One region of the Sphaerimonospora mesophila genome, then DNA from elsewhere that is predicted to be linked to it. Evidence: riboswitches for the same ligand, from Rfam matches in the RefSeq annotation. Region 1 holds a riboswitch; the other holds the start of a gene.
The links. Region 1 has a riboswitch for cobalamin ahead of AP234_RS14665 (ribonucleoside-diphosphate reductase subunit alpha). Riboswitches for the same ligand answer to the same signal wherever they lie in the genome.
Positions count from the first base shown of each region.

Region 1 (3,156 bases):
GCCGGGCAGACCGCCGACCCGCGCCAGCCCGTCGAGGTTGGCCGCGGCCGGGCCGGTGAAGTCGAGCGCGAGGCCGTCGACGGGGGCGGCGGCCAGCACGGGAAGGGCCGCGCCGAGCCGGTCGAAGTAGCTCGCCACGAGGAGCTTCGGCCGGTGGGTCAGCGCGCCGAGCTCCCGGTAGGCGCGGGCGACCGCGTCGAGGACGGCCTGGGGCTGGTCCTGGACCAGGGCGGGCTCGTCGAGCTGCACCCACTCGGCCCCGGCGGCCCGCAGCCGCGCGAGCACGTCGGCGTAGACCGGCAGCAGCCGGTCGAGCAGCGTGACGGGATCGAAGCCCGGCTCGACGCCGGGGGCCGGCTTGGCGAGCAGGAGGTAGGTGACCGGGCCCACCAGGACCGGCCGCGCGTCGTACCCGAGGGTGAGCGCCTCCCGGAACTCCCCGACGGGCTTGGCGGGATCGGCGGCGAAGACGGTGTCCGGCCCGAGCTCGGGCACCAGATAGTGATAGTTGGTGTCGAACCACTTGGTCATCTCCAGCGGAGTGACCTCCCCGGTGCCGCGGGCCATGGCGAAGTAGCCGTCGAGCGGGTCTGCCTCGAACGCGGCACGGTGCCGTTCGGGAATCGCGCCCACCATGACCGTGGTGTCCAGCACATGGTCGTACAGCGAGAAGTCACCGCAGGGCACCTCGCCGATGCCGGCGTCGGCGAGATCGCGCCAGGCCGTACGACGCAGGTCGGCGGCGGTCGCGCGCAGCTCGTCGGCGCCGACACGCCCCGCCCAGTAGCCCTCGATCGCCTTCTTGAGTTCGCGGTCCCGCCCCTGGCGCGGGTAGCCGTACACGGTCGCCAGCGGAGTGGGGGCGGCGGAACTGTGAGCCATGAAACTCTCCTTCGCGAGTCACGGACGACGCCGACCGGCCCCGAAGACGTGAAGGAACGCCCACCGGCGAACGCGCGCATACCGCTCGCGAAGCCGCCGGCCCGCCCACGAGGCCATCGACATCACCGCGCGCGGTCGCACGCGGGCAGTGGCAGGTCTTCGGACTCGCGGGCACGCCACGGGCTCACCGAGCCCGGACATCTACTGGCCGTCGCTTCCCTGACCGTGCTGGCCCAGTGCGTTGACGGCGGTCGTTCCCACTCACCGCTGCGGGGCAGTCCCGGAATTGGCCTGCCCACTCCGAGGTGAGCGCGACCGCACCGGGTTCCCTCTTACGACGCTCCCGCCTGGCGGGCGGAGGCGAACCGACTGCGCCACCAGAGTAAACCCGAGGATCACCGCCGCTCACCCGGACCCGTCCGGTAGGGGCGGGCATGAGCCCCGTGGCCGGATGGTCCGTACCGGCGGTCCGCTCGCCGCGACAGATCACCGTGGCACGCCCGGGGGAGCGCCGTGGTGCGTTCGGGATCGACACCGTTTCATTAGGACGCAACATGTTGGGTGTGACATCGAGCCGCCACCCCATATATGGTGTCCCTGCGCTGGTCCGGCCGCTCAGCCAGAGTGGCCGGGGCAAGAGGGAACCCGGTGGAAGTCCGGGACTGCCCCGCAGCGGTGAGTGGGAACGACCGCCGTCATACGCACTGAGCCATCACGGTCTGGGAAGCGACGGTCAGTAGGAGCTACGAGCGCGCCCACGAGTCCGAAGACCTGCCGGCGCGCCGCGTACGACCATGCGTGCGCGGCTGCTCCGAGGTCGCGCGGGACGACCGACGGCTCCGGCGGCGACCGCTGTGCGTCTCCGCCGGGCGTCTCCTGCGCGCACCTCGGTCATGTGGACCGAGTTCGCGAGGAGAGGACCATGACGGTCACCGGGGACCCGCCGACTCAATCGGCAACGGTGGACGAGCCCGTGCCGCGGCAGACCCAGATGCGCGTACGCAAGCGCGACGGCCTGTCGGAACCCGTCGACGTGACCAGGATCGTGCGTGCGGTCGAGCGCTGGGCGGATGATCTCGCCGACGTCGACCCGCTGCGCGTGGCGACCAAGACCATCAGCGGTCTGTACGACGGGGCGACCACCGCGGAACTCGACCGGCTGTCGATCCAGACGGCGGCCGAGATGATCGGCGAGGAGCCGCAGTATTCGCGGCTGGCCGCGCGGCTGCTGGCCGCCTACATCGGCGAGGAGGTGGGTGGTCAGGGCATCGCGTCATTCAGCCAGGCCGTCCGTCTCGGCCACGCCGAGGGGCTGATCGGCGACGCGACCGCCGAGTTCGTGGCCGCACACGCCCGCGAGCTGGATGACGCGGTCGATCCACGCGGCGACCTGCGGTTCGAGTATTTCGGGCTGCGCACCGTTTACGACCGCTACCTGCTGCGGCACCCGTTCACCCGGCTGGCGGTGGAGACCCCGCAATATTGGCTGCTGCGGGTGGCGTGCGGCCTGGCGCGGACGCCCGGCGAGGCGATCGACCTCTACCGCCTGATGTCGTCGCTGGCCTATCTGCCCAGCTCGCCGACCCTGTTCAACTCCGGCACCCGGCACACCCAGATGTCGTCGTGCTATCTGGTCGACTCCCCGCGCGACGAGCTGGGCTCCATCTACGAGCGCTACGCCCAGGTGGCGCACCTGTCGAAGTTCGCGGGCGGCATCGGCATCTCCTGGTCACGCGTTCGGTCGCGCGGCGCGCTGATCCGCGGCACCAACGGCCACTCCAACGGCATCGTGCCGTGGCTGCGCACGCTCGACGCTTCGGTGGCCGCCGTCAACCAGGGCGGACGGCGCAAGGGTGCGGCCTGCGTCTACCTGGAGCCGTGGCACCCCGACGTCGAGGAGTTCCTCGAACTGCGCGACAACACCGGCGAGGACGCCCGGCGCACGCACAACCTCAACCTGGCCAACTGGATCCCCGACGAGTTCATGCGCCGGGTCGAAAGCGACGACCTGTGGTCGCTGTTCGACCCCGACGAGGTCCCAGAGCTGCCCGACCTGTGGGGTGAGGCGTTCGAGACCGCCTACCGCGCGGCCGAGGCAGCCGGCCGCCACGTCCGCCAGGTCAGGGCCCGCGACCTGTACGCCAAGATGATGCGTACGCTCGCGCAGACCGGAAACGGCTGGATGACCTTCAAGGACACCTCGAACCGGTTCTGCAACCAGGCCGCGGAGCCGGGAAACGTGGTCCACCTGTCGAACCTCTGCACCGAGATCAT
Region 1 is NZ_BCBX01000035.1:132,708-135,863, forward strand. Features, by position in the region: gene metE (5-methyltetrahydropteroyltriglutamate--homocysteine S-methyltransferase) at 1-882, opposite strand, end outside; cobalamin riboswitch at 1,016-1,268, opposite strand; cobalamin riboswitch at 1,469-1,675, shown strand; gene AP234_RS14665 (ribonucleoside-diphosphate reductase subunit alpha) at 1,805-3,156, shown strand, end outside.

Region 2 (3,156 bases), on a different contig from region 1:
GTTGGTGCCGGAGACGGGACTGGTCGCCGCGGTGTCGACGTCCTGCGACCAGGTCGGGGTGCCCAGCACGATGATGTTGTCCGGATCGACCGCGCGGATCGCGGACACGACCGCCTCGTGGTACGGCTTCAGCACGCCGGTCCAGCTGAGCTGCAGCGGCTCGTTCCAGTCCTCCCAGATGACGTTGGGCAGGTGACCGTAGCGCCTGGCCAGGTCGGCGAAGAACGCCACGGCCTGCGCCTGCTCCTTGTGGGCCTCATGCGCGTGGAAGTCCACGATCACGTACACCCCGGCGGCGACGGCGTTGTTGATGATCGTCTCGACCTGTGCGCGCGCCTTGTTCGGGTCGCTCAGATAGGCGCCGGCCGGCTCCACGCCCATCGCGGCCCTGATCACCTGAAGGTTCCAGTTGTCCCGCATCCACTTCAGCGCGGACAGGTTCTCGGCGTAGGGGGCGGTCTCCCAGTTGAGCCACATGCTGCTCACGCCGCGCAGCTGGACCCTCGCGTTGTTCTTGTCGCACATCGTGGTGCCGCAGACGTGCAGTTGGCCGTGCCGTTCGACGGGGGTGCCGCCCGGCGCGCTCGGCGAAGGCGAGGGCGTGGGGGTGGGGGTGGGCGTCGGAGTCGGGGTGGGGGTCGGGGTGGGAGTGGGCGTCGGGGTGGGGCTCGGGGAGGTGACGCCGCCGGTGCAGGTCACGCCGTTCAGGGCGAAGCTCGCCGGCACCGGGTTGGAGCCGTTCCAGCTTCCGTTGAACCCGAAGCTCGTGCTGCCTCCGCTGGGGATGCCGCCGTTGTAGGAGGCGTCGGTCACCGTGACCTGGGAGCCGGACTGGGTGTAGGTGCCGTTCCACAGCTGGGTGATGGTCTGTCCCGAGGAGAACGACCAGGTCAGCTTCCAGCCGCTGATCGGGTCGCCGAGGTTCTTGACGATCACATTCGCGCCGAAGCCGCCTGGCCACTGGTTGGTGACCGTGTAGTCGACCTGGCATCCGGCCGCGGCCGCCGACGCGACGGGCGTACCGGCCACACCGACGCCGGCCGTCAACACCGCTGCGAGGGCGGCGGCCGACAGCCTCAACCGCCGGTGGAAAGAGCTGACTTGTCGCACGGATGTTTTCCCATTCTGCGAGAGTGTCGTTCTCGAGGGCGACGAAAACACGCCCTCGTGGACCACCGGTTGAGTACTCGGCGTCGGCGCGACATGGCGTGTCGACGCTGACGATTCGGGGACGCCGATGTCCACGGACGGTGATCTGCTACCGCCGCGAGCCAATCCCGGCAGGGAGGGGTGAGTCAACGAGGTGCGGTTTCCGCTGTTCGCACCTCGCGCCGCGGCATCCCCGTCGAACAGGCGCTTCGGAAAGCGGGCGAAAGGCCGGCCGGCAGAACGGCGGTGAACGTTTCACTCCTCCTGTCCACCGGCCGGGCCACGCGACAGCCGAGGGCAGGCCCATCCGCCGGCTGCGGGCCGGAGTGCTTCTGAGGGACCTGATCGCCGGGTCCTCAGAAGCATGGATGATCACACCGAACCAGATGTGCTCCCAATGCCTCTCGAAGATGTCCTTCACCGGGGACAGCAGGGTCTGCGCGTCGGTGGGCAGCTCCCACACGTGCCGGGTGCCGGTGCCCTGTTCCTCGACGAGGGTGTGGCTCATGAGGCTCCTTGAGATTCTCGTACGGCACGCGCCCACTGCTCGTGGCGCGCTTGAGGGGTGATCAGGGCGCGGTCGCCGCACTTCCCGGCTCCGGGCAGGCGGTAGTGCAGGCAGCAGGTGCGTGGTCGAGGCGGAGTGGAGCGGCTCTTCCCACCCTTCCGGGCAGTGGTCTGCGTCGAGCTTCGCTCGCCGATCGCAGTGGCGGGACCGCGCCGGATTCACACCGGCTTCCTCGTTCCGCTGTCGCTTACGTCCCGCATCATCTCGTATGCGTACTTTCCCCAGGAGGTACCGGGCTCATTGACGCGAACGGGAGGACGGGATACGTTTCGATGGATTTCACGATCGTCCGAGGGAAATCCGGTGAGATGCCGGTGCGGACGCGCCACTGTATCCGGGACGCAGATCCCGGGAGCCAGGTCGCTTGGCGGTCGTGACCTCACGATATGGGACGCGTCACCCTGAGGAGGCTCTTAGATGAGCGGGCTGTCCACCCCCTCGATCATTCCCCTACCCCGGCTCCGCCCCTGGCTTCTGGCCGTACCCGTGCTGCTGCTCGTGGCCTACCTGGTCCTGATGGACAACGGCGCGGTCTCCCAGACGGGCGCCTTCCTGCACGAACTGATGCACGACGGGCGGCACCTGCTCGGCGTGCCGTGCCACTAGGGGACGGCGTGGTACGCACCCTGCTGGTCAGGGGCCTGCTTCTGGGGCTCCTGGCCGGATTGATCGCGGGCGGTTTCGCCTTCGCCTTCGGGGAACCCCGCGTGGACGCGGCGATCGCCCTCGAAGAGGCGGCGGCCGCACAGGCCGAGGCGTCCGAGCCCGTCGCCGAGGCCGGGCACAGCCACGGCGAGGAGGCCGAGGTCAGCAGGCCCGCGCAGAAGGCCGGGCTCTTCCTGGCCACCGGGCTCTACGGACTGGCCGTGGGCGGCGTCTTCGCGCTCGTCTTCGCCGGTCTGCGCGGCCGGGTCGGGCCACGGTCCGACGGACGGCTGGCGCTGGCCGCGGCCGGGACGGCGTTCACCGCGATGATCCTCGTTCCTTTCGTGAAATATCCGGCCAACCCGCCCGCTGTGGGCGATCCCGCTACGATCAACAGCCGCACCCTGCTCTACGTGGTGATGATCGTCATCGGGCTCGCGGCGACGGCGGCCGCGGTGACGACGGCCCGCCGTGTCCTCTCCGATCCGTGGCTCCGCTGGATCGCGACGGCGGCCGCCTTCCTCGTCCCGGTGGTCGCCGCGTGGTGGCTGCTGCCCACGGTCAGCGAGGTGCCCGACGGCTTCCCCGCCACGCTGCTGTGGGAGTTCAGGCTCACCTCGCTCGGCACGCAGCTCGTCTTCTGGACGGCCTTCGGCGTGCTGTTCGGCTGGATCAGTGACCGGGCGGCGCGGCGTACGGCGGCTCCCGCGAGTGCCGTGGCATCGGGCTGAGCAGTGTGAGGTGCTGTTCGTCCGGCATGCCACCACGCCGGGGATGCGGACCGTCTGCTTCCC
Region 2 is NZ_BCBX01000042.1:150,497-153,652, forward strand. Features, by position in the region: gene AP234_RS37380 (cellulase family glycosylhydrolase) at 1-1,110, opposite strand, end outside; gene AP234_RS39645 (DUF7676 family protein) at 1,259-1,657, opposite strand; partial or broken gene AP234_RS39650 ((2Fe-2S)-binding protein) at 1,654-1,779, opposite strand; cobalamin riboswitch at 1,753-1,927, opposite strand; gene AP234_RS24260 (CbtB domain-containing protein) at 2,135-2,323, shown strand; gene AP234_RS24265 (CbtA family protein) at 2,332-3,093, shown strand; gene AP234_RS24270 (histidine phosphatase family protein) at 3,074-3,156, shown strand, end outside.
Region 2: linked by a shared signal. The riboswitch ahead of AP234_RS39650 ((2Fe-2S)-binding protein) and the one ahead of AP234_RS14665 (ribonucleoside-diphosphate reductase subunit alpha) in region 1 are both predicted to bind cobalamin.